DNA from 3 places in the Rathayibacter soli genome. Region 3 is predicted to be linked to each of the others. Evidence: predicted binding sites of a transcription regulator. Region 3 holds the regulator's gene; each other region holds the start of a gene.

Region 1 (10,212 bases), 1.7 Mb from region 3:
TCTCGGGGGCAGTCCTGTCTGCGGACCTCGGGCTGCCTGACATTGGCCTGACAACGCTGACGGAGGTCGCCGGTCGTTCCGCTCAGATTGCCCGGATGACCGATCTGCCCGCTCTGGTCGACGCGGACACCGGGTTCGGTGAGCCGATGAATGTTGCTCGAACCGTGCAGGAACTCGAGGATGCCGGCGTCGCCGGTCTGCACATTGAGGATCAGGTCAATCCCAAGCGGTGCGGTCACTTGGACGGAAAACAGGTGGTCGACGAGTCGACGGCGCTGAAGCGAATCCGTGCGGCCGCGGATGCTCGCCGCGACCCGAATCTGCTGATCATGGCGCGCACGGACATTCGCGCAGTTGACGGACTCAACGCGGCGATCACCCGCGCCAAGGCACTCGTAGATGCCGGGGCCGACGCGATCTTCCCCGAGGCCATGGCGACGCTTGAAGAGTTTGCGGCAGTGCGGGCAGCCGTCGACGTGCCGATCCTTGCGAACATGACGGAGTTCGGTAAGAGCGAGTTGTTCACGACTGCGCAACTTGCCGACATTGGCGTCAATATTGTGATCTGGCCGGTTTCGTTGTTGCGGATGGCGATAGGTGCGGCTGAGCGCGCTCTCGACACGCTGAACTCTGAGGGTGCGCTGACGTCTCAGTTGGGCCAGATGCAGCATCGGTCCGATTTGTATGACCTGATCGATTATGAGGGCTACAACCACTTCGATACGTCGGTCTTCAACTTCACTGTTTCAAAGTGACTGTCTCAAAGTGGCAGTCTCACAGTGACAGTCTCGACCTGACTGTCTCAACCTGACAGTTTCGACGTGACTGTGTAGCGGTGACTGTGGAGCGGCGATCGTTGCAGGTGGTGGATGTCGGCCGGCCGTCGCGCATGGGTGTTGTTGCGAGTGTAGCTCCAGCGCCGCGCATCTCGCCTGCGTCGGTCAGCTCGCCTTCTTCTGTCCGCTCTGCCACCACGCGGCCTTACTTCGGAGTCGGATCGGCGCACGCGGATCGCCTTCTGGCGGGTGCAGCCAGAACACCGTGCCCTCTCGCCGAATGCGCCAATGCTCGTTGTGCAAAAGCATATGGTGATAACGGCATAGCAAAATGCCCGCATTGATATCTGTTGCGCCGTGGTGTTCAAACCAGTGGTCAATGTGATGCGCCTCAGAATATGAGGGCGGTCTGTCGCAGTCGGGATGCATGCATCCGCCGTCTCGGATGGCCATCGCCACCCGCTGTTTGGCCGTGAACAACCGTTGCTCTCGACCGACATCGAGCGGATTTCCTTCACTATCGACGGTAATCCGCCGGGCGCCGGTGTCGCAGAGCAGGTGCTCTAGCGTCGCCGGGGCAACAGCCTCGCCGGTTTCCTCGAAGAATCCGGTACCGGTGAGGTTGCCGTGTGCGTCGCGCTTGTTCAATTCTTCCTGTGTGACGACGACGCGTACTCCCGCTTGGCGAGAACCGAATACGGCCGTCGGATCCGCGAGTGCTCCAGTGCGCAACGTTCCGATGATCAGATCGAAGACGAGTTGATCGTTGGTGCGCGGATCGTTCTTCAAAGCTTCTGCCTGTTCGGCTTCGGCCTTGTCGATGAATCGCGGTCCACCCCTTCGAGGACGCATGCCAGAGGAGACGATGGTATCGAACCATTCGCCGGACTCGTCATCGCACTCTAGCCACACGGTTCGCGCGCCGGTCGCGTTGCGACCCAGTCGTGCCTTTCTGTCATCGAAGTGGCGTTGTGCGCGTTGAGCGACGCCGACGGGATCGAGTTGATCCCGCAGCCACCGCGCGCGCTTGCTCAACTCGTCGGCGTGGATGTTCTCGGCATCCGACAGCAGTGTGAGCGCGGCTTCGCGGAGCATCTCGGCGCCGCAGTCTTCGGTCGGCTGGCCCAGCCCGCGCAGGAGCGCTGAGGCGCCGTCCGGGCTGAGGCGATGTTCGGCCACAGCACGAGTGATCGGCTCGAACCAAGGCAACTCGGGCGAGGCCGACGCAGCTGGTTCACTCGGCGCCTCGGGCGAATCCTCATCAGTACCAGTGCCTGCGGTGACATTCGCCGGCGAATCGACGACAGGATCGGTTTCGAGCAGTCGCGCCGCGGCATCCGATTCGCGCATCGCCTCGCCAAGATGCACCTGGCGCCACGCTTCCGAGCGGGTCGAGCCGGTGACAAATCGCACCAAGTTAGTGGTGGTGCGGTGACCGGTGCGTGCTGCGAGGCCGTTGTAGCCAAGCTCTCGTTCAGATCGTTTCGCGACCACGCCCGCGCCCGCAGCGATGATTGCATCTGCTTCCGCTCGCAATGCGGCAGCATCGGCGAGCAAGGTGAGCAGGTCGTCATCGTCGAAGCGTGACACGACGGTCGGAAGCGACGGCGGCGCATCCATCGGCGAATCTTCGCAGGCAGCAAGGGAGTTTGCCACGCGCTCGGCGGCCTCCCGAACCTGTTGCGATGTCGATATCATGAGACCATTCTAACACGAAATCGAAGATAAAAGCTAATGAAGATATACCACTGGCTAGTCAAATCCGAAGAAATATTCTATAAATATCGAAAGGGGTGAGTTTTGGAGCGATTGGTTGTTGTGCGTTGTCGGAGGTTGGTTTTACGGTCTAGGGAACCGGACTAGCTGTCGTGCGCTGAATCTCCATTCGGCCCCGAGCCTGACGCGCACATCCAATGGACGAAAGCGAGGCGGACGTGGCGAAGTTGATCTACACGGGCATCACATCGCTCGACGGCTACATTGCCGATGAGAACGGAGCGTTCGATTGGAGTGCGCCGGACGAAGAGGTTCACAAATTCGTGAACGACCTCGAGCGACCAATCGGCACCTACTTGTTCGGCAGACGGCTCTATGAGGTCATGGTCTACTGGGAGACCGTCGACACGGCAAGCATGCCGCCGTTCATCAGGGACTATGCCGAGCTGTGGCGCGCCGCCGAAAAGATCGTGTACTCGAGCACACTGCAAACCGTGTCGAGTGAGAGGACGCGGCTCGAGCGCACGTTCGATCCCTCCGCCGTGCAAGCCCTCAAGGATGCCTCTTCTCGCGACCTTTCGATCGGAGGTCCGCACGTGGCTGTGCACGCACTGCGTGCAGGGCTCGTCGATGAGATTCGAACAATCGTTTCGCCTGTGACCGTCGGCGGTGGCACGCGATTCATCCCCGATCACATCAGGCTCGAGCTCGAGTTGTTAGACGAGCATCGCTTCGGGAACGGTGTTGTTCACCTCGCGTATCGCGTCAGGCACTGATTGTCTGTAACAGATAGATGGGAGCGCGTGCGGCAATGAACCTCCGGCGCGAATGAAAGGTTGTCCGGCACTTGTGGTCCGGGACTTGCGGTCCGGTACTTGCGGTCCGGCACTGATGAGAGCGAGTCCGGCACGGATGGGAGCAGACGGATGACAGAACGCAATCGCGTAACGCCGCTCGGCGATGTCGTCGCGATACCGCTGCGCGGTGCGTGGACGGGCAATCGCGGGCGCATCCATTCGGGGCATGAGATCGTGCGATTCCACGCGAGTGACCTGTGGATCACGTGTGTGCTCGAGTTTCGCGGACGCTGGAATCAGCAGTGGCAGCCGACTCACTACACGTATCTGTTCTTCCACGACGAGGCGGTCTCATTCGCAGCGGGGCATCGACCGTGTGCCGAGTGCCGCCGTGCCGACTATCAGGCCTACCGAACCGCATGGGCGAATGGGCTCGGCGTCGCGGCGCCGACCGCGACCGAAATGAACCGCCAATTGCACGCAGAGCGGATCGTGCGCGGCACGCACCGCAGACGCATCCACTCGCTGCCATGGGACGACCTGCCGGATGGCACATTCACGCTCGTCGAGGATGCGCCGCACCTCGTTCTCGGTGACGAATTGGTGGAGTGGACCCACAACGGCTACGCCGCGCACCGCACTCGACCCGCGCGCGGAGCGGCCAACGTCATCACGCCCCCGTCGACCGTCGCCGCGTTGAGGGCAGGCTATCCGGTGCAGATCGACCTGAGTGCACGCGGCTGACCCGCAACCACCGGCCCCGGATGCGATGTGCCCATTTTTTGCTGTTTCAAGTCCGCCTTACATAAGGCGGATTTGAAACAGCGACAACGGGCATTCATTTCCCGCGGGCGCGGGTTGCTTTGTTCGACGAGCACGGACGGGTAGTGGGCTCCCGGGCCCCGATAGGCTCGCTCGCCGTTCCTCGCCGTTCCTCGCCGTTCCCGGCCGTTCCCCGCCGTTCCCGGCCGCTCAGAGTCGCTGACCGCCGGATGCCTCGATGCGCTGCGCGGTCATCCATCCCGTCGCTTCACCGAGGAGCGCGGCGACGACGCCACCGATGTCATCCGCTTCGCCGACACGACCGCGCGCCGTTACCGACGACAATGCAGCACGTGCAGCGTCGCTGTCTCGCACCATTCCGCCCCCGAAATCTGTTGCCGTGGCCCCTGGAGCGATCGCATTCACCGAGATTCTGCGCGGGCCGAGCTCTTCGGCGAGATACCGCGTGTACACCTCGACGGCACCCTTCGCGGCGGCGTACATCGACAAACCCTGACCATAGAACCGGGTCAGCCCGGTTGACACGTTCAGGATGCGCCCACCGTCGACGATGAGCGGAACGAGGCTCTGCGTCAGCAGCACGACGCCCTTGAAATGCACGGCCATCAACCGATCGATCGCGTCGGCTGTTGCGGCGCCGGGCGGCGTCGGCAGCGCGAATCCGGCGTTGTTGACGAGGATGTCGAAATCAGCACGACCCCAGCCGGCCGTCAAGGCCTCACCGAGTTCTGCGGTGAACCGGTCGAAGTCCGCGAATGCCGTCGTGTCCAGTCGGAGAGCGAATGCGCTCCGCCCCAGCGCCGTGATCGAATCGACCACATCGGCTGCTTCTTGGGCATTCGACCGGTAGGTCAGCACGATGTCGACGCCGCTGCGCGCCAAAGCGATGGCGGATGCTCGGCCAAGGCCTCGATTGCCTCCCGTAATAAGTGCGATTCTTTGCGTTGTCATGTCATTTCCTCCTGGTGATTCCGTCCGTGCGGTTTCGTCGGGCCGACAGTCGACGTTTGCGATGTCTCGGGCGGCCCGCCCACGAATGAACGATGCCGCGATCCGGCTGCCGCATTCAGGCCGCGGTTATCCACGGATCTGTTATCCACGGATTGGCGCTCCCTTGTTCGACCCGGGTCGGTGCGAAAGGATGGGCGGGTGGATCGAGAACAACTGGCGGATTTTCTGCGCAAGCGGCGCGAAGCGCTGCAGCCCGAAGACGTCGGGCTGAGCCGAGGGCCGCGCCGGCGCACAAGCGGCCTTCGCCGCGAGGAAGTCGCGTCGCTGTCAGGGATGTCCACCGACTATTACAGTCGCCTCGAACAGCGCCGCGGGCCACAGCCATCCGAACAGATGGTTGCGGCGATCGCCCGCGGCCTCCATCTCACCCGCGATGAGCGCGACCACCTCTTCCGGCTCGCCGGTCACCCCGCTCCGGCGCGCGTCGGCATGTCGGACCACGTCTCACCCGGGATGCTGCGCATCTTCGACCGACTCACAGACACACCGGCTCTCGTGATCAACGACATCGGCGAGACGCTATTGCAAACACCGCTCGCGATCGCGCTGCTCGGCGATCAGCGCGGGTACACGGGTCTGAACCGCAGCACCGTCTACCGATGGTTCATGGATGCCTCCTCCCGCAGCATCTATCCGGAGACCGATCATCCATTGCGCGCCAGGACGTTTGTCGCCGACCTGCGCGCCGCCTATTCTCGAGCCGGCAGTCGATCGAGAGTCGGCGACATCGTGAACGAGCTACTGCGCGTCAGCCCGGAGTTCTCAGTGATCTGGAGTCAGCACGAAGTCGCGGTGAAGGGCACGCAGGTCAAGCGAATCCAGCACCAAGAACTTGGCATTCTCGAACTGAGCTGCCAGACACTGAGCGATCCGGACCAAGGGCTGTTTCTGCTCGTCTTCACGGCGACCCCGGGCAGCGAAAGCGCCCAGAAGCTGCAGCTTCTCGCCGTCATCGGGTCCCAAACCTGGGACGGCGCGCGCCCTCGCACCTGACCTCGCACCTCACGGCACCTGACGGCGCACGACGGCGCGCGGAGCGGCGCGCCGAGCGGCACGCCGAGCCGTGCGGCGACACGGTGTCCCGGGCGGGCCCGGCACCCGGATAGCGACACGCGCTTCCGAGATGCAATACTCGACTGCAGGCATCCGCCCGGTTTTCACGCAGCCGAGCGCAGGTTAGACAGACGGACAAACGATGGACATACAAACGCGAAGGAGCGCCCGATGAGCGAGAGCGAAGCACCGCAGATCCGCAAAGGATTGGCTGGCGTCGTCGTCGATTCGACCGCGATCTCAAGCGTCAACCCCGAAACGAATTCGCTGCTGTATCGCGGGTACCCCGTGCAGGAGCTCGCGGCGAACTGCACGTTCGCACAGGTGGCTTACCTTCTCTGGCACGGTGAATTGCCGACGGATGTCGAACTGGCCGAGTTCGAACTCCTCGAGCACAGCCAGCGCGCGCTCGCGGCCAATGTGCGGCGCATCATCGACGAGCTGCCGACATCAGCCCACCCGATGGACGTCGTGCGCACCGCCGTCAGCGTGATCGGGGCGAACGATCCGGATGCTGAGAAGAACGACGAGGAGCACAACCTGCGCAAGTCTGTGCACCTCTTTGCGCAGCTGCCGGCGATCGTTGCATACGACCAGCGCCGCCGCCACGGACTCGACCTCGTGGAGCCGCGCGACGACCTGGACTACGCGCACAACTTCTTGTGGATGACCTTTGGTGAGAAGGCCGATGATGTCGTCGCCGATGTGTTCCGGGTCTCGCTCATCTTGTATGCGGAGCACTCGTTCAACGCCTCTACGTTCACCGCGCGCGTGATCGCCTCGACTCTGAGCGACCTGTATTCGGCCGTGACCGGCGCGGTCGGCGCGTTGAAGGGAGCCCTGCATGGCGGCGCGAACGAGGCTGTGATGCACGCGTTCGACGAGATCGGCGCCGCAGACCGAGTGGGCGCGTGGCTCGACGATGCACTCGAGCACAAGCGCAAGATCATGGGCTTCGGGCACCGGGTGTACAAGAACGGTGACTCCCGGGTGCCGACGATGAAGGCATCCCTCGACAAGCTCGTCGAACACTATGACCGCCCCGACTTGCTTGCCCTCTACACCGCATTGGAGCGCGGGATGGCTGAGCGCAAGAACATCAAGCCGAATCTCGACTACCCGAGCGGCCCGGTCTACAACCTGATCGGATTCGACACCGCAACGTTCACACCGCTGTTCGCGGCCGCCCGGGTGACCGGGTGGACCGCACACATCATGGAGCAGTACGCCGCGAATGCACTCATTCGCCCGCTGTCCGCCTACAACGGTCCAGCCGAGCGTCACTTGTCGTAGCGGCCCCCTCGTAGCCTGACCTTCGTGATCGCGGGCGAGTGCGCCCAAACGCACGCGGGCGCCACCTTTTCACGATCCATAACGACCGTTTGGACGCACTCGACAAGATGAACCGGCGTTCGCGCGGCCGACTGTAGGACCCCCACAGCGCCGATGCCGCACACCGTTCGGCTCGCTAGCATTGCCGGGTGCACATGCTCTTTCGAACGATTCTCCACGGCTTCATTTCGCGCTTCGGCCGCCGGCTCGGCCACTTTGACGTCGCACGTACCCGGTTTCGGGTGATGCCGACCGACCTCGACATTCTCCGGCACATGAACAACGGCGTGTACCTGTCGATCTTCGACATCGGCCGGTTCGACATGCTGACCCGCAGCGGCATCTGGGCGATCTTCAAAGAACGCGGCTGGTACCCGGTCGTCGTCAGTGAAACGATCAGCTTTCGCAAGTCGCTGACACTCTGGCAACGGTTCACCGTCGAGTCGCGCATCGTCGGCTTCGACGCCAAAGCCGTGTATGTCGAGCAGCGCGCCGTCGTGGGCGGAGAGATCTACGCACAGGCCGTCATTCGCGGGCGCTTCCTGAGCCGCAAGGGCGGCACCGTGCCAATGCCCGACCTGCTCGCCGCAGTCGGCAGCGATCCGGCCCACCTCGAACTGCCGGCCTGGCTTGCCCAGTGGGGAGCGGATGCCGCGCTGCCGCCGACTCGCGCCGCCGCGCCGAGCATCTGGCAGTAGCGTGCCCCTTCTCGAGCAGGCGGCACGCGACAACGCGGAATGGTGCGAGGCGCTGGTGCGCAGTCACGGCATCCGTTCGCGCTTCACTGCGGATGCCTGGATCGCCGCGTCGCGTACGCCGCCGACGTATCCGGATGCCGTCACGCTCCGACGATCAGCCAGCCGAGAGCTGCTGACCGGCATCGACGCGTCGGACGGATGCTCCGTGAAGGACAGTTTCGCGGCCCTCGACCTCAGCGGCGACGGCTTCGACGTGCTGCTCGACGCCCGGTGGATCTATCGCGCACCCGCTCGGGAGCATGCGGAGAGCGGGCGGCACGCCCACCGCGAAGCCGGTCCCATCGAGGGCCTGTCGTGGAGCGTGCTCGAGCGGCACGACCTGCACGCATGGGCCACGCTGCATCCGCAAGGCGCCGTCTTCCGACAGTCACTGCTGACCGAACCCGGGATCGTGCTGCTGCGCGCCGACGCTGCCGGTGCGCTCGCTGCCGGCGCCGTGCTCAGCCATACGGGTGCCATCGTCGGCGTCAGCAATGTGGTCGCGACGCAGGGGTTTGCGACAGAGTCGGTCTGGCCTGGCATCGTGGACCAGGTCTCGCGCCTGTTCCCGGGTCTGGGACTGGTCGGTTACGAATCGGGCGCGGACCTCATCGCACCGCTCGGCGCCGGCTTCAGCGAGCTCGGTGATCTGCGAGTCTGGGTTCGTTAGGGGCCAGCGGCCGAGTGCGCCGCGTCGGCCTGTCGGGGTCTCGATACGCGCGCTCGCTGCGCTCGCGGGCTACTCGGCCGGCGAAGCGGGACCGAATGCAAAGACGCCGTTCGGGTCGTATTCGGATCGCACGGCACGCAATCGGTCGTGGATCTCGACCGGCCAGGACGATGCGAACACGTCGGGCTCGCTTGTGTCGCCGCGGAAGTTCACATTCGTCACCTCGGCCAGCCACGGCGCCACCGCGGAGGTGAACGAGGCGGCGACCTCCGGGGCTGCGGCAAACCTGCTCGGGTCCAGTGCGATCAGGCTCAGCAGCAGGCCGCCGCCGCGACCGCCGACGGCACTCGGCACATCGGCGTCCACAGTCGTGCGCCCTCCCAACTGTCGGAGCTCCGCAGACAGAAACGGCGAATTGGAGTCCGGGCCGAGATGCTCCAGCAAATCGGTGACAAGCTCCTGATCGATCCCGGACAGTGTCGCGGCGTATTCCCAACCGGGTCCACCCTCCTCCGGGTCGTTGTGAATCATGCCGACATCGCGTGGTGCCATGGCGTCGACATTGTCGATGTAGACGGGCGCGGCATCGCGGAGCGGCGCGATCAGTCGTTCGCCCTCAGCTGCCACGCCCGGGAACGCGAAACGCAAGCCGAGCAGATCCCGCCCGCGCAGCGGCGCAGGAATGAACTCGAGCTCGGGCATCTTCAGCAGCGCGACGGATGTCGTGACGTTCGCCGGCGCATCCGTCAGCCACTCAGTCCACACCCGCAGCGCTGCCTCGATGTTCTCAGCGCCGTCGAAGATCAGACTGCCCGCATAGAGGTCGGGCAGTGGCACCAGTTCCAAGGTCATCTGCGTGACGACACCGAGACCGCCCTTGCCGCCCCGCAACGCCCAGAACAGGTCTGGGTTCGTGGTTGCGTCGGCGATGACGATGTCACCGGCGGCCGTCACCACACGGAAGGCGCGTACCCAGTCCGACGTGAACCCGTGGCTGCGCGCCAGCGGGCCGAGCCCGCCGCCGAGCGTGTAGCCGACGGCGCCGACCGTCACGGATGAGCCCGTGATCGGCGCAAGACCGAACGGAGCGGCCGCTTCGATCACCGGCTTCCAGCGCACCCCGGCGCCAATCGCGGCCAGGCGTTTCTTCTGGTCCACCAGCACCGTGTCGAGCCGGCTGGTCGAGATGACCATTCCGCCCTCGAACGGAGCGGAGGCGCCGTGCCCGGTCGCGTGGATGTGCACCGGGAGACCGTGGGTGGCGGCGAAGCGCACCGCATGCGCGACGTCGGCCTCCGATGCGACGCCGACGACGACATCCGGATCGTGAGTAATAG
Region 2 (10,212 bases), 880 kb from region 3:
CGTGAACGGTCAGCACGATTGCGACCGGGATCGGCTCGTCATCGGAGTCGGACTGCCGATAGTCCAGATACACCTGGTCGTCCGGGCAGGAGACGACATCATGGCCCGAGCGTGCGGCCGCAATCGCACCGGCCATGCCCCGCCATGAGGCCACTGTCGCTCCGGCGGCGAGCCCGCCCTCGAGGATCTCGTCCCACCCGAAAAGCCTTCGACCGCGCGAGGTCAGCCGATCGTCAAGCCGGCCGATGAACCAGCTCTGCAACGCCTCCTCATCACGCACCCCGAGTTCAGCCATGCGCTGTTGCGTGCGCGCGTCTGCACGCCACTGGTCTTTCGGGCATTCGTCGCCGCCGACTCCGATGTACGACGACGGGAAAAGGTCCATCACCTCACTCAAAACGTTGAGGAAGAACTCAACCGTCGACTCTTCGACGTTGAGCACGTTGTCATCGATCCCCCAGTGCGTCCACACCTCCAGTTGGCGGCCGGTCACTCCCAGTTCCGGATACGCGGCAAGCGCCGCCTGCACATGCCCCGGCGACTCGATCTCCGGTACGACCGTGATGAACCGTTCCGCCGCGTATGCGACAATCTCGCGAATGTCCTCCTGCGTGTAGTACCCGCCATGCGGGCGCCCGTCACCGCGCGCATCCGCGCCAGCACCGACCTGCGACTCACGCCGCCACGAGCCGACCTCGGTCAGTCTCGGGTAACGCAAGATCTCGATCCGCCAGCCCTGGTCGTCGGTCAGGTGCAAATGCAGCATGTTCAGACGGTGCATGGCCATCAGGTCGATGAACCGCAGCAGGTCGTGCTTCGGCATGAAGTGACGCGCAACATCGAGCATCGTCCCCCGCCACGTGAATCGCGGCGCATCCTCGATCCGCACAGCAGGAACCAGCCAGGCCTCACCCTCGACTCGCGCCCGCCGGTAGATCGAAACCGGCAGCAGCTGCAGCAGAGCCTGGCAGCCGTAGAAGACACCGGCCGGCGTGCCACCTTCAATCCGGATGCCGTCTGGCCCAGCAGTCAATCGATATCCCTCTGGGTTCAAGTCCAGTCCGAGATCGAGCACAAGAGTGGAGTGCACACTGTCCGGGTCATCGACACGCGCGAGTGCGAAACCCATCGCCGGGCGCAACGCCGCTTGCAGCCAGGCGGCGACAGCATCCAGCCCGCCTGGGGCGGCAATCCGGGTGGTGCGTTCAAAGACGAATTCGCCGTCATCGAACTCGAGCGTGGTGGGCCTGGGAATGATCACGGGTCCTAGCCTGCCAAACAATCGACGAACCGGCGAGCTGACGCCTCGATCGCCGCCCAATCCGAGGCAGCCAACGCCGCCGCATCGATCACACTGGAACCGGCCGTGACGGCATAGGCTCCGGCCGCGATGAACTCAGCGGCATTGCCCTCATTGATGCCTCCAGAACCGATCAAGCGCACCCCGGGCAGCGGCCCGAGGAGGTGTTTGAAGTAGGTCGGGCCCGCAGTTTCCGCAGGAAACACCTTGATGGCGGCAGCGCCGAGGTCGAGCGCCTGCATCACCTCAGACGGAGTGAACGCCCCCATCAGCACGGGCACGCCCTGCTCAACACCGATCCGCGCGACAGCTGGGCTGAGCCCCGGCGTGACCAGAAACGATGCTCCCGCCGCCAGCGCATCGTGCGCCTGCCCAATTGTGAGCACGGTTCCCGCGCCGACGACGGCACCGGACCGCACGGCATCCGCAATGTACGCAAGAACGTTCGGCGTTGTGAACGTGAACTCGACAGCGCGGATGCCACCAGCAGTGAGCGCGCTGCAGAGGGCAGCGGCATCCGGAATCTCACGCGCACGCACGAGCGCGACCGCACGGTCTTCTCCGATGATCGCGATCGGATCCGGGTCAGTGCGTTCTGGCTGATTGCCGATCATGTGTGCCTTACTTTCTCGAGTGTGCTCCACGTCAGAAGTAAGTCTCGACGGCGTCGATGATACGCGGGTCATCCGACTCGGCGTCGTCGATCACCGGCACAAGTCGCCACTTGTCGAAAGCTGTGCACGGATGCGACAACCCCAGCCTGATCACCGACCCCACGTGCAGTGCATCCGTCTGCGCGAACTCCGCCAGACGCAGAAAGCCATGCTGATCGTTGAGCGCACTCACCCGGCTGCCTGCCAGAACTGCGTTGCTCGTCGCGGCATCGAGTCCGAGAACACGTTGGGCAATCGGCATCCCCTCGTCGTAGGGAACGTCTCGTTTGCCCGCATCGAACAGCGCAAGCAACGGCTCCGGTCGCGAGACGACGCGCACCCAGGCGTGCATTCCGGCCCGGAACGGCTCGTTGCCGACCAGCGTGCCCATTGGTGTGATTCCGCTGTAAAAGCCATCGTCGTGAATCTGGAATGCGCCGGAGCGCAGCACAATGGTTGCGCCGTCGCGCAGCGGGCCGAGCCGGTCGGCGACCCGGTCGAAATACGCGCTGCCGCCTGCTGTGATGATCGGGGTTCGATTGCCGTAGTGCCCGGCATCCTTCAACGTAGTGTGCAACACGGCGAGTTCATCAAGATAGTTGTCGACATGCGTCAGGCCGGCGGCGCTGCGATCGTGCGCAAGTGCCCCCTCATAGCCACCGACCCCGGCAACCTCGAGCAGGTCGCTATTGCGCACCGCCTCGGCAATCTGCACGCCCTCCGCGACTGTGCGCGCGCCAGTTCGCCCGTTCGGGCCGCCCAATTCGATGATCACGGCAATCTTGCGTTGCCCGACCGGGCGAGCCGCAAGCATCCGATTGACCGTATCGACGCTGTCGACCCAGCACGTGAATTCGAACTCCGGATGCGTTTCCAACTCCAGCGCCACCCAGCGCAGGGCAACCGGATCGACGAGCGCGTTCGCCAGCATGATCCGCTCGATGCTGAATGATCGAGCGACCTGCACCTGCCATGCTGTCGCGAACGTCATGCCCCATGCGCCCGCGTCGAGCAGTTGACGCCAGAGCACGGGAGCCATCGTGGTTTTGCCGTGCGGCGCCAGTTGCAGTTCGTTTTTGCGCAGCCAATCGAACATGATCGAAGTGTTGTGCGCAAGCGCAGGCGCCTCGAGTGTGAGGAGCGGAGTCTGAAACTCGGACAGCGTCGGCGCCTTCGCGAGGAACGATGCGACGTCGCTCCCCCATGATCGCGCTGGGAACGACTTGAACCGCGGGCTCAAGGGCAGTGCGTGCCGCGCACTTGTCGACGTTAGCGCTGCCGTCGCAAGCGCTGCCGACTTTGGGTCTGCCGACATCGGAGATGCCGTCCTTCGCGCTGCCGTCATCGTTTTGCCTCCACATCGCGTCCCGCTGCGACTATCAAACAGCTTGAGTCGCACGCCCAGTGTCGCACAGCCTGTGCTGGCCAGCCCGTGCCGTGCGGTTCGCACCCCACACCCTGTGTCGCACCACTTGCATCACAAAGACTGTGTTTCATGGCCTGGGTTGCACAGTCTGAGCTGCACAGTCTGAGCTGCACAGTCTGAGCCCAGAGCCAGCATCACACCACGCACTGAACGCTTCGTTGTTAGCTGACTCGCGCGAGTTTCGGGGCTTTGCTGTGCAGTCTGATCTGCGTCTGTTCTGAATCGATGCCCGGCGGTGGCACCAGCCAATAGCTCATATTCTTGCGGATCACTTTCCACCCGTTGTTATGGATCAACATATGGTGATACCGGCACAAAAGTAGTCCCCGAGCGAGGTCAGTCTTGCCGTGGTCGGCGGCCCACTCGTCAATGTGATGAGCTTCCGTATAAGAAGGTGGCCGGTCGCAGCCGGGACACATGCAGCCGCCATCGCGGAATGCGAGGGCGATGCGCTGTTTCGTGGTGAACAGTCGCTGTTCCCGTCCGACGTCCAACGGGGTGCCCAACGCGTCGGTGAAGATCGGCTGGATGCCTGCGTTGCAGATCAGCCGGGTGACGATTGCAGCAGGAACGGCTTCTCCGGTCTCTTCGAAATAGCCGATCCCGGTCGGCGCGCCGGCTTCGTCGTGCTTGTTCAGCTCTGTTTCGGTGATGATGACGCGGATGCCCGGTTGGCGGGACCCGAACGCGATGGCCGGGTCGGCTTGTACTCCGGTGCGCAGCGCATCCATCAGCACGTCGAAAACCAATTGGTCGTTGCTGCGCGGATCCTCGGCAAGTTTCTGGGCGCGTTCGGCTTCGTCTTTGGCGACGAAGCGGGGCCCACCGCGACGTGGCCGCAAGGCGGCGCCGACGATCGTGTCGACCCACGCGGCGGACTCGTCATCGAAGCGCACCCACGCCGTCCTGGCTCCGTCCGGGGTATACCCGAACCGCCAGGTGCGTTCTTGGTAGCGGGCGGCAAAGCGTTCCTCGACCCCGCGTGGGTCGGCCAGGTCACGGGCCCAGCGGGCGCGTTTGGTCAACTCGTCCACATGGAGACCGGCCGCGTCGCCGATCAACTCGATCGCGGCGGTCCGCAGCGCAGCACCGTCACAGTGTTCGTTCGGCTCGCCGAGGCCGCGCAGAATCGCCGACGCCGCCTCCGAAGTGAGCGTATGCTCTGCGACCGCCCGGGTCACCGGCTCAAACCACGGCACCGCTGGCCCCTCAGCATCTGGCCGCTCATTCCCCGAAGCACCCGCGTCAGCTCCGTCGCCGGACCGATCGTCGTCTGGATCGGATCCGGGAGTACCTGGCAGATCCTCGCCGTTCGTGCCGACCTCGTCGCGCAGGTTGCCGCCGTCGTCGAGCAGGCTGGTCGCGGCATCAGCCTGGGCCATCGCCTCACCAAGTCGCACCTGGCGGGCTGCTTCAATGCGGGAGGACCCGGTCAACGACTGCAACAATCCGACCGGGGTGCGGTGCCCGGTCCGTTGGGCCAAACCCTGGTAACCAAGCACGCGGTCCGAACGTTTCGCGAGCGCCCCGGCACCGGCCGCGATGACGGCATCGACCTCGGACCGCAGCGCGGCCGCATCCGTCACCAACGCCTGCAACCGGTCATCGTCTAACCGGTCCACCATCACACTCAATGGCGCCGGAGCGCCAGCCACGCTCCCAGCGTCCGAGGCGTCGGATACCGTGAAGAACGAACACACCCGCTGTGCGCCTTCTCGTATCCGCCCCGTGATCAATTCCATAATTCATTGTACCACAGATTAGGTGGTCTGTTCTATTTGGATTGATTTATATGCGACTGAGATTAGAATATCTATTCGACTTCATGTTCATTCGCTGCCCCCTTGGCCATAGTCAGGTGGTCCCCGGATGCCGCACAGGGAGCGGCGACGACGAGCGGCGACGACACGCGGCCCGATGCACTCGCGGCCCGATGCATTCGCGGCCTGATGCATTCAGGACGCACGGAACACTCGCGACGCACGGCGCCGCACACGCTAGAGAGAGCCCGTCCGCCCGGCAAGTTCTCCCGTTGCACGCCGCGGCGGCTGCTGCGAAACTTTGAACTGGAAAATGAATTGAACCAGGTGCTCTTCCGATTCGTGTAACTCTCTGAGGAGGACGGGGCTGCAGGCCCTACGACAACCGAAACTCGTGAACCCAGAACTGGACCCAACGGGCTTCGAGAGCTCAACCCAGAGCCAACCGCATAGCCAACCCAGCGCCAACCCAAAAGCCAAGCCAAAAACCACCCCAGAGCCAAACCAGAGCCAACAATAAGGCCAACCGCTATGACAATCAGAACCGAGAGCCGCATCACAGTCGCCGCGGCCGTCAGCGACGTGTGGGCATATATCGCTGACGTCGCACGCTGGTCGGAGTGGGCGCCAACTGTGCTCGAATGCCGGATTCGGGGCGGCGGCACGCTGCAGCCCGGCGCGTGGGTGGAGCAACGGGCGAAGGACCTGGGATTCAATCACCGCAGGCGTGAGCAGGTAACCGCGGTTGACGCGCCCAACTCGATGGCGTTCGCCGGCACGATGGGCACGTCCGTGGCGCGCTGGGGAATGGAGTTCGAGCCAGCGGGCGAGGCGCACACAGACGGGCACATAGATGCACGCACAGAGGCGCACACAGACGAGCACACAGACGAGCACACAAACGCCATGATGTGGGTGGAGGTCGACCTCGCCAATGTCATGCGCGCCATCCCCGGCCGGGCCCTGCAGAGGCAGGTTCAGCGCGTGAGCAATATCGAGATGGCGGCGATCAAGGCCGCGATCGAGTCAGACGCGCAGTCAGACGCGCAGTCAGACGCGCAGTCAAGCCCGCAGGCAGACCGGCACGCGGGCTCGGGGCCACCGTGAGCCAGGCCGACCGCACCCGGGAGCGCCTGATCGAGACTTATCGCAAAAAGGCCAAACATTACGATGTCACCTCTCGGCTCTACCCTGCGCCCGGCTACCCGCAGCGGGCGCAGCGCTTGCGTGCTGTTCGGGCATTGGGCCTCCGCGCGGGTGACACGGTGGTCGACATCGCCTGTGGCACGGGCTTGAACTTTCCGCTGGTCCAGGAGGCGATCGGTCCCGACGGCCGGATCGTCGGCGTGGATCTGACCGACGCGATGCTCGCGCGCGCCCAGGACCGGGTCAAGGCGAACGGCTGGAGCAACGTCAGTCTCGTGCAGGCCGACGCGGCCGAGTTCGGCTTCCCGGCCGAGGTCGACGCGATCCTGTCCACCTACGCCCTGACCCAGGTGCCCGGGTGTGCACAGGTCATCGCTCACGGTGCCGCGGCCCTGGCCGGCGGCGGTCGCTGGGCAGTACTGGATCTCAAGATCCCGGACAGCACGCCTGGCTGGCTGTCGCGGCTCGGAGTCGCGGTGGTGCGCACGTCCGCCTCGCTCGATGAGTGGATCATGCGCCGTCCGTGGGAGACGATCCGCGCGGCCATGCAAGACACGCTGACTGATCCCTCCTGGACTGAGTTGTGCTTCGGCACGGCGTTCCTCGCCGCCGGGTCCGGCCCTGAACCGATCCCCCCTCGCCGACACCGTGCCAGAATCGACCCGTGACGACCAGAGTGACACCGCATTCGCACGTTCCACCCGGCTTCGAGTTCTCCGATGACGCCACCCGAATGGATCGCGCACGCATCCACCAGTGGCTCTCCGCCGAGTCCTATTGGGCCGCCGGCAGGCTGCGAACCATCCAGGATGCCGCGATCGACGCCTCGCGCAACTTCGGCATCTTCCGCGCCGGCACCGGCGAACAGGTCGCCTACGCCCGCGTCGTCACCGACGGCGTGACGTTCGCCTGGCTCTGCGACGTGTTCGTCGACAGCTCCGTGCGCGGCACCGGCATCGGCGTCGCCCTCATAGACGGAGTCTGCTCCGCGCTCGAACCCCGCCACCTGCAACGCATCACGCTGGCAACCGCGGATGCCCACGGCCTGTACCGCAAATTCGGTTTCGAGCCGCTCGCGGCTTCAGAAAGATGGATGACAAAGGAGGCGCAGCCGCCGCGCAACCGGCAGCCTAACTCTGCGCCATGAGGTAAGCCTGCGGCGTCTTCTCCCCCGCACCGGGTTCACGCAGCACGCGCGCGTGTACGGTGAACCCGGCTTCCACCAGCAACTCGGTGATGCCGTCGGGCGGCAGCCGGTACGCGTCAAGCGCCACCTCATGTCCGTAAGCCTGTGTCAAACGCACCATTTCGTCCCCCGCCTGGAACGCGAGCAACAGCTGCCCGCCGCCCGCGAGCGTGCGATGAAACTCGGCGAACACCTTCGGCAGCAGCTCGAGCGGCGTGTGGATGATGGAGTACCACGCCACGATTCCGGCGAGCGACGCATCCGCAGAATCGAGCGCGAGCAAAGACCCCTCTTCGAACCTCAATTCCGGATGCCGTCGGCCGGCTTCGGCAAGCATCCCCGGCGACAGATCCACGCCGAACACGTCGAGCCCGAGGCCGTGCAGGTAAGCAGTGATCCGGCCAGGGCCGCAGCCGAGGTCCGCGACGGGTCCGGCGCCGACGAGTTCTGCGAAGGCGGTCAGCAACGCCCGATCCAGCGGCTTGGCGGCCAGCTCATCGGCGAGCAGCTCGGCGTAGTCGGCAGCTACCGTGTCATAGGACGTTCTCGTCTCGCTCAGAAACGGCAGGTCGGGGCTTAGCCCGCTTGTCAGATCGGCCACCGTCCTACAGTAGTGGCCGGTCAACGACGCTTGGCGGAGGACACGTTCGTGCTGCCCACCGCCGGCCCGCCCGACCCAACACCACTCGACCCAGCCGCGCCCGACCCAGCCGCGCCCGACGCCACCCCACTCGCGCCGGCCTCTCCCGACGCCGCCCCCGCCGACACGGCCCGCGCCCCGACGAGCGCCCGTTCAGCCGGTCCACCAAGCGCCCGCAGCGCCCACAGAATCGTGGCCAGATCCACGACCTCTTGCAGCACGGCCCCGACGATCGCAGGCAGCAACCCGAACGTGGCGACGATCATCAGCCCGATGCTCAAACCGATGCCGATCCAGATGCTCTCAAGCGCGACGCGCGTCGTCGCACGCCCGATCTCGACCGCCCGCACGGTCTTGCCGATGTCGTCGAGCATGATGACGACATCCGCCGACTCGCTCGCAGCCGTGGACCCCCTCGCCCCCATCGCCACCCCGATGTCAGCGGATGCCAGTACCGGCGCATCATTAACACCGTCACCGACCATCATCACCGGGCGCTCGGTCGCCCCGCTGACGATGCGCACCTTATCCTCGGGCAGACACTCGGCCTCGACATGCTCGATGCCGACCTGCTGCGCCACATGCTCGGCGGTAGGACGCAGATCGCCGGTGAGCATCAGGATGTCCCGCACACCGAGTTCACGCAACCGTTGCACCGTTGCGGCGGCGTTCTCACGCACCCGGTCCGCCAGGATGACCTCTCCCGCATACTGCCCGTCGACCGCCACGTAGACGGCAAGCTGCCCGCCGACCGGCAGCGGAGAGTCGATCACGGCGCCGAGACCCGCGATGAATGCGCGCTTGCCGACCGCGACTCGTCGACCCTCCACCGTCGCTTCGACGCCGTTGGTCGCGCTCTCCGCCGCATCCGTTCCCGGATGGATGGTGAGCCCACGCCGCGTCGCCGTCGCGAGAATCGACGCCGCAAGCACGTGACTCGAGTACTGCTCGACGCTTGCGACCAGGCTCAGCAGCTCGTCGGCCCTCAGCCCGGCAGCGACACCGCCTGTGCCCGCGTCCAATCCGCCGCTGGGGCGCACGTCGACGACGTCCGGAGTGCCGTGCGTCAACGTGCCGGTCTTGTCGAACCCGACCGTGCGCACGCGCGACAACTGCTCGAGCGTGCCGCCTCCTTTCACGATCACACCGGCTTTCGCGCTGCGACTCATTCCGGCGATGAACGCGACGGGAGCCGCGATCAGCAACGGGCACGGGGTGGCGACCACCATCACTTCGGCGAAGCGCACCGGGTCTCCACTCAGCCACCAGGCCAGCCCCGCGATCGCGAGCGCGACGAGCGTGAACGGCACAGCGAACCGGTCGGCCAGGCGCACGATCGGCGCTCGCGATTCCGCGGCGGCGCCGACCAGAGCGACCACCCGCTGGTACTGGCTGTCGGCCGCGACCGCGCTCGCCCGCATCGTGAACACGCTCGGGCCGTTGACCGACCCGCTCATGACGGATGCGCCGCGCATCAACTCGACCGGCAAGCTCTCGCCGGTCAGCGATGACTCGTCGACGGATGCGGCCTCCGTCATCAAGAGCCCATCTACGGGCACAACCTCGGCCGGACGCACAAGCAGTACATCGCCGATCGCCACCTCGTCGATCGGAACGTCCACGATCGACTCGTCCGTTGCCACCCGGTGCGCCTGCACGGGCGTGCGCTCCAGCAGAGCGCTGACCTCGCGGCGAGCGCGCTGGCTTGCGAAGTCCTCCAGCGCTTCGCCGCCGGAGAGCATGAGTACGATCACCAGGCTCGCCCAGTACTCACCTACCGCCAGCGTAGCCGCGATAGCGATGATCGCGAGGATGTCTATGCCGACCCGGCCCTTGAACAGGCCGCGTAGCATGTCCCACGCCTGCATCGCGGCGATCACGATCGCGTAAGCCGTGGTCAGCCACTGCGCCACCACCGGCAAGCCACTGAAGAACAGAACAAGGCCGACGACGCCGACAACGATCGTGATGGCGACGACCGTGTACCGACGGATGAACCCGAATATTCGGCGCATCCCCCAGTATCTCGTATCGCCCTGAAAGCCCGTGGACCCTCGCGAGTCGCGGTAGCAAACCCGGTGGTCGACTAGGCCGCCCGCGG
Region 3 (10,212 bases):
AACAGTTCAACGACGAGTTCCGGGCGGAAGGTCAGTGCCTCGGCGGTGGCCTGCGGACCCTCCAACAGGAAGCTGCCCGTGTCGACCCGCGCGCTCTTCCTGGCCAGCTTGGCAACAGAGCGAACGCGGGGTGACCGTGGATTGTCGAGCACACTTCAAGTATGCCGCACGGGGAATGCGAATGGCCCGCAACGAGCTCGTTGCGGGCCATTCGACGGGTGGTATATCAGCGCAGGCTATGCGGCAGCCTCGACCTTGGGAGCCGAAGTGTTGGCCGGCAAGGCCTTCTTGGCTGTTTCGACGAGCGCGGCGAAGGTGGCAGGCTCTGTGACGGCGAGGTCGGCAAGAATACGGCGGTCCACCTCGACACCTGCCAGGTTCAGGCCCTGGATGAGGCGGTTGTAGGTGAGTCCGTTCGCGCGGCTCGCAGCGTTGATGCGCTGAATCCACAGGCGACGGAAGTCACCCTTGCGCGCACGACGGTCGCGGTAGCTGTAGACGAGCGAGTGGGTGACCTGCTCCTTGGCCTTGCGGTACAGGCGGGACCGCTGGCCGCGGTAGCCTTCTGCGCGCTCGAGGATGACCCTGCGCTTCTTGTGGGCGTTGACGGCCCGCTTTACTCTTGCCATTTTCTTATCGTCCTTACGTGTGTGCCGGCGTTACTTGCCGAGAAGCTTCTTGGCGACCTTGGTGTCGGCCTTGGACAACACCACTTCTTGGTTGAGACGACGCTTACGATCGCTCGACTTCAGTTCGAGATTGTGGCGCATGCCGGACTGCTGCTTCATGATCTTGCCGCTGCCGGTGACCTTGAAGCGCTTCTTGGCCCCGGAGTGGGTCTTCTGCTTGGGCATTATTTCTCCTGTTCGGTGACGGATGTGGTACCCGTCGCTTCAGCTGCCGTGTGAGCGGATGCGGAGTGTCCCCCGCGCGCCCTCGATGCAGCACGTTGTGCATTGGCTTCGCCCTTGACCTCTGACTTGTTCTTCAGGGGACCAATGACCATCACCATATTTCGACCGTCGATGGTCGGAGTCGATTCGACAGAACCGAATTCCGCAACATCCTCGGCAAATCTCTGAAGCAGACGAACGCCCTGCTCCGGGCGGGACTGCTCGCGACCACGGAACAGGATCATGGCCTTGACCTTGTCGCCGCCCTTCAAGAATCCCTCGGCGCGCTTGCGCTTGGTCTCGTAGTCGTGCTTGTCGATTTTGAGGCGGAAACGAACCTCTTTCAGGATCGTGTTCGCCTGGTTGCGCCGGGCCTCCTTGGCCTTCTGCGCAGCCTCGTACTTGAACTTGCCGTAGTCCATGATCTTCGCGACGGGCGGCTTCGAGTTCGGAGCCACCTCGACCAGGTCGAGGTCTGCTTCCTGCGCAAGACGCAGGGCGACCTCGATTTTCACGACGCCGACCTGCTCTCCGCCGGGACCGACGAGACGCACTTCGGGGACGCGGATACGGTCATTGGTACGGGGATCGCTGATGCGTTTCTCCTCTGGGTGAGCATGGTTACCGGCCACAAGCATCCGACGGTTGTCGACGCGTGACGAGAGAAGAAATTCGCGCACCCGGCAATGACGATCACTCGTCGTTCCGGCACGGCACCCAGACGACCGACACGATTTTCATCGCGTCGGCGGAGTGCGAACAACCCGGTAACCTAGTAAAGCGGTCAAGCGCGGGTGGGAGAATCTCCACTTTCGTTTCAAGACTGACGTCTTGAAGCCTGCAAAAGTCTAACAGATATCGCCAGCAACTCGTAAAGGACCATGATGACCGACGCCCCCGGCCAGCCGCTCGAGCAGGAGACTGCGCTGTTCGTGCAGGACGCCGACCAGAGCGCGGCCGTTGCCTCAGCGACTCGGGACATTGCGGATGTCGCCGCAATCGAGGTGATCACCACGGCGTCCGTGCATCTGATGAGCGCTGCGGCCGTCAAGTGCGGTCTCGCCGATGACCCCGAAACGCAGACCGACCTCGACGAGGCTCGCAAGCTGATCGATGCCTTGGCAGGATTGATCACTGCTGCCTCGCCCCACATCGGTGGTGAGCACGCACGCAGCCTGCGAGACGGATTGCGGTCCTTGCAGTTGGCTTTCCGCGAGGCGTCCGTCATACCCGACCCGATCGGCAAGGGCCCTGGCGAGAAGTACACCGGCCCGGTCAACTGAGTCAGGCTCGTTGCTGTTCATCGGGCCTCGCCGGTCAGGCTCGACCTCGATCCAGTGCGGCCCGATCAATCGGGCGCTGTCGTCAGCCGCACCGTGAGGGAATCGACCCGTGTGGCGATTGCGTCGTCTGCAGCCCATCGCGCAGCCAGTCGCGCCATCACCACATCGAGCTCCTGCTCGCTCAGTCCTGCCGCCAGCTGCAAGTGAACGACCAGCTCCGGTGCAGACAGCCGATATCCGGGGTCACCCGCCGTGAGTTCGACCGCATGAACGGCGAGTTCGCGCTCAATCGAGGTCGTGAACGCATCGCGCACGGCGGCATCCGAGTAGCTGGGAATCCATTGCTGACCCTGGGCGAGCGCCCACAGAGCCGGCCGACGCAACACGAATTCGGTGTCGCTGCCCGGGTCGAGCACCACGAGCTCTGTCTGCTCACTCGCGGCTCCCAAGGCCACCCGTGCTCCGTTCTGCGGCACGGGCCGCGCTTTCGGATTCCACGCACTCATGGTCGCAACACAGGAGAAGACCGGCAGGACATTGCGGCCTTCCGGCCCGGCGACCGTGACGATCGCAAGTTCCTGTTTCTTGTCCACCCGGCGACCGTGTTCGTCGACGCCTGCCTCCGCGAGGTGCGAGACCAGTGGAACCAGCAACCGCGCGTCGCGGAACGCGTCCACGACAGCCTCTGGCCCGCCGTGACCGTCGTGAAATGCCTGGAGTGCGACAGCCAATGCCGGCGTGACGGTGCCGTCGTCGGTCGCCGAGGTGTTCGCGCTGAAGTGCCGCCCGGCCCAGGGCTGGCCGGCGGAATCACTGGCGCGCGCATCACTCGCGTGCGAATCAGTCCCCGGCAACGTCCAAGGCTTCCGCCAGTGTGAACGCGCCCGCATAAAGCGCCTTGCCCACGATCGCACCCTCGACGCCGGACGGCACGAGCTCCCGCAGGGCGGCAATGTCGTCCAGGTTTGAAACGCCGCCGGAGGCGATCACGGGCCGCGCCGTTCGTGCCGTCACAGCCCGCAGCAATTCGATGTTCGGGCCCTGCAGGGTGCCGTCCTTCGTGACGTCCGTCACGACGTAGCGCGCGCATCCGGCTTCTTCGAGCCGGTCGATGACCTGCCACAGATCCCCGCCGTCCTTTGTCCAGCCTCGCGCCGCCAGGGTCGTGCCGCGCACGTCGAGGCCGACGGCGATGGCTTCGCCGTAACGCGTGATCACATTGGCAGCCCACTCGGGGTTCTCCAGCGCCGCAGTGCCGAGATTGATCCTTTTGGCGCCGATTTCCAGCGCGGATTCCAGTGACGCATCATCGCGAATACCGCCGGACAGTTCCACGTTGACGCCCCTGACCTGCTTGATCACCCGACGCAGGAGGGCACGGTTGTCGCCGCGCCCGAACGCGGCATCCAGATCGACGAGATGAATCCACTCCGCGCCCTGGGCAGCCCAATCGGCCGCAGCGGCCACCGGGTCGCCGTAGTTGGTCTCCGAGCCGGCCTCGCCCTGCGTCAGCCTAACCGCTTTGCCCGCCGCGACATCGACGGCGGGCAAAAGCAGAAGACGTGGTGTTCTGTTGAACTCACTCATGGTCGTTTTCGATCCTCGAATAGCAGTGACCGCGCCTATTCCGGCACAAGCCTCAAATTTAGCGCAGGCCGTTCACCCAGTTGCGCAACAGACGGATGCCGGCTTCGCCGGATTTCTCCGGATGAAATTGCGTGGCAGAAAGCGGCCCGTTCTCGACCGCCGCCAGGAACCTCGACCCGTGCGTCGCCCACGTCAGCGCCGGCTCCCGGAAGGCGCGGCCCGACTCGATCTGCCACTCATGTGCCGCAAAGGAGTGAACGAAATAGAAGCGCTGATCGCGAACGCCGTCGAAAAGGACGGAGCTTTCAGGAGCTTCGACCGTATTCCAGCCGATGTGCGGGAGGATCTCGCTGCGCAGTTCGGTGACCTCGCCGGGCCACTCGCCAAGCCCGTCCACATCCGTTCCGAACTCCACACTGTGTTCGAACAGCACCTGCATACCGACGCAGATGCCCAGCACCGGCCGGTCGCCTGCCAATCGACGGTCGATGATCTCGTCGCCGCGCACCGCACGCAGTGCGTCGATGACGGCATGGAATGCGCCAACACCGGGCACCACGAGTCCGTTCGCCTCGCGAGAGCGCGCCGCGTCGGCTGTGAGCTGTACTCGGGCACCGGCCGCCTCGAGCGCCTTCGCGGCCGAATGCACGTTCCCAGACCCATAGTCGAGGACGACGACCAAGGGCTGAATCACAGGGCGCCCTTTGTCGACGGGATACCGACGATGAACGGGTCAAGCGCTTTGGCCTGACGGAATGCACGCGCGAACGCCTTGAACTCCGCCTCGGCGATGTGGTGCGGGTCACGTCCGCCGAGCACTGTGATGTGCGTTGTCAGCGCTGCGTTGAACGCGATCGCCTCGAACACGTGCCGCACCATGGATCCGGTGAAATGACCGCCGATCAGGTGGTACTGAAAACCTGCGGGCTCGCCGGCGTGCACGAGGTAGGGTCGGCCTGAAATGTCAACGACCGCCTGGACGAGGGCTTCGTCGAGCGGCACGAGGGCGTCGCCGTAGCGGGCGATGCCACTCTTGTCTCCCAGAGCCTGCACGATCGCCTTGCCGAGCACGATCCCAACGTCCTCGACCGTGTGGTGCACGTCGATCTCGACGTCGCCGGATGCGCGGACCGAGAGATCGGTCAACGAGTGCTTCGCGAACGCGGTGAGCAGATGATCGAAGAACGGCACAGAGGTATGAATGTCCGCAATCCCCGAGCCATCCAAGTCGAGGGACAACTCAATGCTCGACTCTGTCGTCTCTCTCTGAAGCTGCGCGATGCGCGTACCGGTGCTCATGATTCACAACCCTAGCGGCGCGATGACACTGTTCGCCTGCACGCTGAAGCGTGCGGCCGCATCGAGAAATGCGGTCGTCTCGGTCTGCGTGCCAGCACTCACGCGAAGGTGGCCGGGAATGCCGACGTCGCGGATCAATACCCCGTCGGCCAGCAGCGCCTCGAACATCGCGTGCGGGTCGGCGACACCTCCGAATAGAACGAAATTACTGCCACTGTCGTGCGGGAGGTAGCCGAGCGCAGTCAAGCCCTGCCCGATGCGGTCACGCTGGGCGCGGATGTCGTCGACCATCGCGAGCATCTCATCGGCGTGCTTCAGTGCGGCGATCGCGGCAGCCTGCGTGAGCACGGACAAGTGGTAGGGCAGACGGACCAGGCGCATCGCATCCGTCACCGCGGGGTCAGCGGCGAGGTAGCCGAGTCGCACGCCGGCGAACGCAAACGCCTTACTCATCGTGCGGGAGACGATCAAGCGGTCGCGTCCGGGGAGCAACGTCAGCGCGCTCGGCTGACCCTTTGGCATGAATTCGGAGTAGGCCTCATCGACAACGACGATCCCATCGGTCGCTTCGTATGCCGCGGCAATCACATCCAACGACAACGGCGTTCCTGTCGGATTGTTCGGCGCACACAGCAGGATGACGTCGGGGTGAGTGCGATTGATCCACTCGACAGCATGCGCGGGCGACACGCTGAACTCGTCGCCGCGGTCCCCCGCGACCCACCGCGTTCCGGTTCCGTTCGCCAGGATCGGGTACATCGAGTACGTCGGAGCGAAGCCAAGAACGCTCCTTCCGGGCCCGGCGAATGCTTGCAGGATCTGCTGCAAGACTTCGTTGGACCCGTTGGCTGCCCAAATGTTGTCAGCCGTAAGTCCATGACCGAGATAGCCGGCAAGCGAGTGCCGCAGTTCGGTGAATTCACGATCCGGATAGCGATTCGCGCGACCGACCGCATCCGACAGCGCCGCAACGATGTCCCGCGCAACGGCATCGGGGATCGGATGCGTGTTCTCGTTCACGTTCAACGCGACCGGCACATGCTTCTGCGGCGCCCCATACGGAGCCTTTCCTCGCAGGTCGTCACGCAGTGGCAGATCAGAAAGTGAACTCACCCCTCAATGCTAGAGCTTCGGCGCTGCCTCGCCGGGCCCACAGAACCGCGGTCAGCGGTCGTACTGAGCCGGGATGGCAAGACGCTGGCCGGGCACGAGCACCGACGTGGACAGCTGGTTGAGATCGGTGATCGCAGCGACCACGTCGCGCGGATCGGCGGACGGGGCTACTGTTTCGGCAATCTTCCACAGTGACTCTCCGGTCGTCACAGTCACGTGCGAAAACGAAGTGGTGTTTCCACCGCCGGACGCTGCGGCCGCTGCCCCATTGAACCCAAAAGCGAGCAGTGCGGCGAGCAACGGCGTCGCGGTCAGTACCGTCAACACCACACGCCCGCGTCGGGTGAGACGCAGGCGCATTCGCGCTGCCGGTGCGATGCTCGCGGTGCTCATGACTGCCTCCTGGCCGCTTCGTCGGAACCGGTCGCACCGTTTCCGGTGAGGCCGACCCGAGTGAATTGATTCGTATCCGGCGTTCGGCCGGAACCGCCGGATACGAAACTCTGTTCCGAATATATCTTCGAAGTCACGTGATTTCAACCCTATCTTCGTACAAATGTCAAAAAAGTTTCAGACACGCTCGAACAGGTGTTTGCCTTGTGGCGGTTCAGCAGATACAGTTTCGACTGTCTGGATCACATGCAACCAGGCACCACCGACATTCGGTTATCCGAACGGTGTTTGCTCATCCGAATCGAGCGGTCGCATGGCGAGAAGGGACGCACGACGTGGCGAGCAAGGGCGACGAACCGAAGCAGCGGGGCACCCGGCGGCGCAAGTCTCTGAGTGAGAAGCAACTGTCGATTCTGGACTTCATCCAGAGGTCGGTGAGCCAGCGCGGTTATCCGCCCAGCATGCGCGAGATCGGCGATGCCGTCGGGCTCGCCTCGCTGTCCAGCGTTACACACCAGCTCAACCAACTCGAGTTGAGCGGCTATCTTCGACGCGACCCGAACCGTCCGCGTGCCCTCGAGATCTTGATCGACATCCCCAGCACAACCGGCGACAGTGCGGACTTCGAGAATTCGACCCCGGTCGGCGACGCCGCCATGGTGCCGCTGGTCGGCCGAATCGCTGCCGGCATCCCGATTACTGCGGAAGAGCAGATCGATGAGGTCTTCCCGCTGCCGCGCCAGCTTGTCGGAAACGGCACGCTATTCATGCTCAAAGTCGTCGGAGAGTCGATGATCGACGCCGCGATCTGCGACGGCGATTGGGTCGTCGTTCGTCAACAGAGCGATGCCGAGAACGGCGACATCGTTGCGGCGATGCTCGACGGCGAAGCCACGGTCAAGGTCTTCCGCCAGCGCGACGGTCACACCTGGTTGCTCCCGCGAAACAGTGCGTTCGAACCGATCGTCGGCGACTTCGCCGATGTACTCGGCAAGGTCGTCGCCGTGCTCCGCTCCGTTTAGAGTCTCCCGCGCCCACGTTTCGATCTCGTCAGTGGGCACGGACCGTGCGCACAGGCAGGCAAGCGGGTTAGACCGCCACGGCGTTTGCGCGCACGGCGCGCGTCGCCTCCAGAATGTTCTTCAACGACGCCACAGTCTCGTCATAGCCGCGCGTCTTGAGCCCGCAGTCCGGGTTCACCCAAACTTGTCGCGGCGGGATCGCATCCAGCGCCTTCTGCAACAGTTCGGTCACCTCGGCGACCGACGGCACGCGGGGCGAATGGATGTCGTAGACGCCCGGCCCGATGCCGTGATCAAACCCGCTGGTCTTGATGTCGGCAACGACCTCCATCCGGCTTCGTGCTGCCTCGATGCTCGTCACATCCGCGTCAAGGTTCTTGATGGCGTCGATGACCACACCGAATTCCGAATAACACAGGTGCGTGTGAATCTGCGTCTGCGCTTCAACACCTGCGGTGGCAAGCCGGAACGATCCGACCGACCAGTCGAGGTAGGCGGGCTGATCCTTCTTTTTCAGCGGCAGCAGCTCGCGCAGCGCCGGCTCGTCGACCTGGATGATCCGGATGCCCGCGGCCTGCAGATCCGCAATCTCGTCCCGTAGAGCCAGCGCGACCTGGTTGGCCGTGTCGCCCAGCGGCTGGTCGTCGCGCACGAACGACCAGGCAAGGATCGTCACAGGGCCGGTGAGCATCCCCTTGACCGGTTTCGTCGTCAGCGATTGCGTGTAGCTGGACCAGCCCACGGTGATCGGGTTCGGCCGCGAGACATCGCCCCAGAGGATGGATGGACGCGTGCAGCGACTGCCGTAGGACTGCACCCATCCGTTCTGGGTCACGACGAAGCCGTCGAGGTTCTCGGCGAAGTACTGCACCATGTCGTTGCGCTCGGGCTCCCCGTGGACGAGCACGTCAAGGCCGATCTCCTCCTGCAGGTCGATCACGCGACGGATCTCGGCCTCCATGGCCTCGCGATAGTCCGCCTCGCTGAGGTCTCCTTTTGCGAAGTGAGCACGGCTCCGGCGGATCTCGCCGGTCTGCGGGAACGACCCGATGGTCGTTGTGGGCAGGAACGGCAGGTCGAGCGCTGCATTCTGGGCAACGACGCGATCCGCATAGGCACCGCGGTGGAAGTCGGCTTCTGACAGCCCGGCGATACGCTCACGCACGGCCGCGACCCGCACGCCTGTGGCGTTGTGTCGCTGTGCAAGTGCCGCGGATGCCGCGTCCAAGTCACTCTGGATCTCCTCGTGCCCGTCATCCAAACCACGAGCAAGAACCGCGACTTGGCCGACCTTCTGATCGGCGAAGGCCAACCAGCTCTTCAGTTCGTCGGAGAGCCGAGGCTCATCGTCAACATCGTGCGGTACGTGCAGGAGCGAGGTCGATGTGGCTGCGGCGACGTTAACCGTCAACGCGAGCAGACTCTCCAGCTTGCCGAACGCCGCTTCGAGGTCGCCACGCCAGACGTTGTGCCCATCCACGACCCCGCCGACCAGCGTCTTGGCCCGAAGCGCCGTACGCGTGGGGTCATCGAGATCGGCAACCGCCGGGACCGACCCGCGCACCAGGTCAAGACCGATCGCCTCTACGTTGCTCCCCGCGAGCACGGGCACAGCGTCATCGAGGCTGCCGTATGGGGCCGCCACGAACAGCGCCGGCCGATCGGTCGCTTCGCCGAGCGAGGCGTAGGCGGCGCGGGCCGCTTCGAGAACGTCCGCACGGGCATCCGCAATGCTCTCGCTCACGAGGGCAGGCTCGTCCAGCTGCACCCACTGCACGCCGGCGGCGCTCAATCGCGCCAGGAGCTGCTGGTAGACCGGCAGCACCTCGTCGAGCCGCGACAACGGCCTGAATCCGGCAGGAGCCGCATCGCTGGGTTTGCTCAGCGCGAGGAAGGTGACGGGGCCGACGATCACCGGGCGGGTGCGGTAGCCGGCGTTCGCGGCCTCCTCGGCCTCGCGCACGATGCGGTCGGACGCCAGCGAGAAGACGGTCTCCGGCCCGATCTCCGGCACTAAGTAGTGGTAGTTCGAGTCGAACCATTTGGTCATCTCCAGGGGCGCCCGGTTCCCTTCGCCCCGCGCCAATGTGAAGTACCCGGCCAGATCGAGCGATCCGTCCTCCCCGACAAGAGTGCTGAAACGCTCCGGCACAGCACCGAGCGTGACCGCTGCGTCGAGCATCTGATCGTAGTAGCTGAAACTTGCCGGAATCGACGAGTCGGCACGCCCCAGCCCGAGTGCACAAAGGCGCTCCCGAGTCACAGCGCGCAACTGCGCTGCGGCCTGCTCAAGTTCGGCTGAACTGATCGTGCCTGCCCAGAACGCCTCGACGGCCTTCTTGAGTTCGCGCCGGCGCCCGATTCTCGGGTAGCCGAGGATCGTCCCGGTTGGGAAGGGGGTCGTGCGCGTCATGCTGGTTCCTTTTCGGTGCTGGTGGTGAGAATGCCGCATCGTTCGAGAACGGCGAGGACGGTGTCGTGCTGGTTGAACGTGTACAGGTGAATTCCGGGCGCTCCTCCGGCGATCAAACGAGCTGCGAAGCGCGCGGCATGGTCGATTCCGATTTCTCGTTGCCCTTGCTCTGTCGGCTCGATCTCGAGCTGGATGGCGAGTTCGCTTGG

Evidence for each region. Region 3 encodes LexA, which represses DNA repair genes until DNA is damaged. Its sites were predicted from a motif close to TCGAACANNTGTTCGA; they were not measured.
Region 1: QU604_RS00975 (HNH endonuclease signature motif containing protein) is a predicted target of LexA. The motif match lies at 2,539-2,554, and genes of this name have one in related genera.
Region 2: QU604_RS04735 (HNH endonuclease signature motif containing protein) is a predicted target of LexA. The motif match lies at 5,185-5,200, and genes of this name have one in related genera.

What each region holds. Positions count from the first base shown of each region.
Region 1 is NZ_CP133020.1:196,110-206,321, forward strand. It holds gene prpB (methylisocitrate lyase) at 1-755, shown strand, start outside; gene QU604_RS00975 (HNH endonuclease signature motif containing protein) at 942-2,474, opposite strand; gene QU604_RS00980 (dihydrofolate reductase family protein) at 2,711-3,268, shown strand; gene QU604_RS00985 (hypothetical protein) at 3,419-4,033, shown strand; gene QU604_RS00990 (SDR family NAD(P)-dependent oxidoreductase) at 4,262-5,023, opposite strand; gene QU604_RS00995 (helix-turn-helix transcriptional regulator) at 5,222-6,076, shown strand; gene QU604_RS01000 (bifunctional 2-methylcitrate synthase/citrate synthase) at 6,308-7,429, shown strand; gene QU604_RS01005 (acyl-CoA thioesterase) at 7,618-8,166, shown strand; gene QU604_RS01010 (hypothetical protein) at 8,168-8,875, shown strand; gene QU604_RS01015 (FAD-binding oxidoreductase) at 8,945-10,212, opposite strand, start outside.
Region 2 is NZ_CP133020.1:1,033,150-1,043,361, reverse strand. It holds gene QU604_RS04750 (beta-N-acetylhexosaminidase) at 1-1,261, opposite strand, end outside; gene QU604_RS04745 (bifunctional 4-hydroxy-2-oxoglutarate aldolase/2-dehydro-3-deoxy-phosphogluconate aldolase) at 1,267-1,914, opposite strand; gene QU604_RS04740 (type III PLP-dependent enzyme domain-containing protein) at 1,946-3,268, opposite strand; gene QU604_RS04735 (HNH endonuclease signature motif containing protein) at 3,541-5,121, opposite strand; gene QU604_RS04730 (SRPBCC family protein) at 5,671-6,246, shown strand; gene QU604_RS04725 (class I SAM-dependent methyltransferase) at 6,243-6,953, shown strand; gene QU604_RS04720 (GNAT family N-acetyltransferase) at 6,950-7,432, shown strand; gene QU604_RS04715 (class I SAM-dependent DNA methyltransferase) at 7,416-8,072, opposite strand; gene QU604_RS04710 (heavy metal translocating P-type ATPase) at 8,093-10,126, opposite strand.
Region 3 is NZ_CP133020.1:1,910,676-1,920,887, reverse strand. It holds gene QU604_RS08735 (TrmH family RNA methyltransferase) at 1-152, opposite strand, end outside; gene rplT (50S ribosomal protein L20) at 237-629, opposite strand; gene rpmI (50S ribosomal protein L35) at 660-854, opposite strand; gene infC (translation initiation factor IF-3) at 854-1,531, opposite strand; gene QU604_RS08715 (DUF1844 domain-containing protein) at 1,778-2,176, shown strand; gene QU604_RS08710 (SseB family protein) at 2,242-3,066, opposite strand; gene priA (bifunctional 1-(5-phosphoribosyl)-5-((5-phosphoribosylamino)methylideneamino)imidazole-4-carboxamide isomerase/phosphoribosylanthranilate isomerase PriA) at 3,017-3,763, opposite strand; gene hisH (imidazole glycerol phosphate synthase subunit HisH) at 3,822-4,457, opposite strand; gene hisB (imidazoleglycerol-phosphate dehydratase HisB) at 4,454-5,062, opposite strand; gene QU604_RS08690 (histidinol-phosphate transaminase) at 5,066-6,175, opposite strand; gene QU604_RS08685 (LysM peptidoglycan-binding domain-containing protein) at 6,227-6,568, opposite strand; gene lexA (transcriptional repressor LexA) at 6,904-7,590, shown strand; gene metE (5-methyltetrahydropteroyltriglutamate--homocysteine S-methyltransferase) at 7,658-10,003, opposite strand; gene QU604_RS08670 (methylenetetrahydrofolate reductase) at 10,000-10,212, opposite strand, start outside.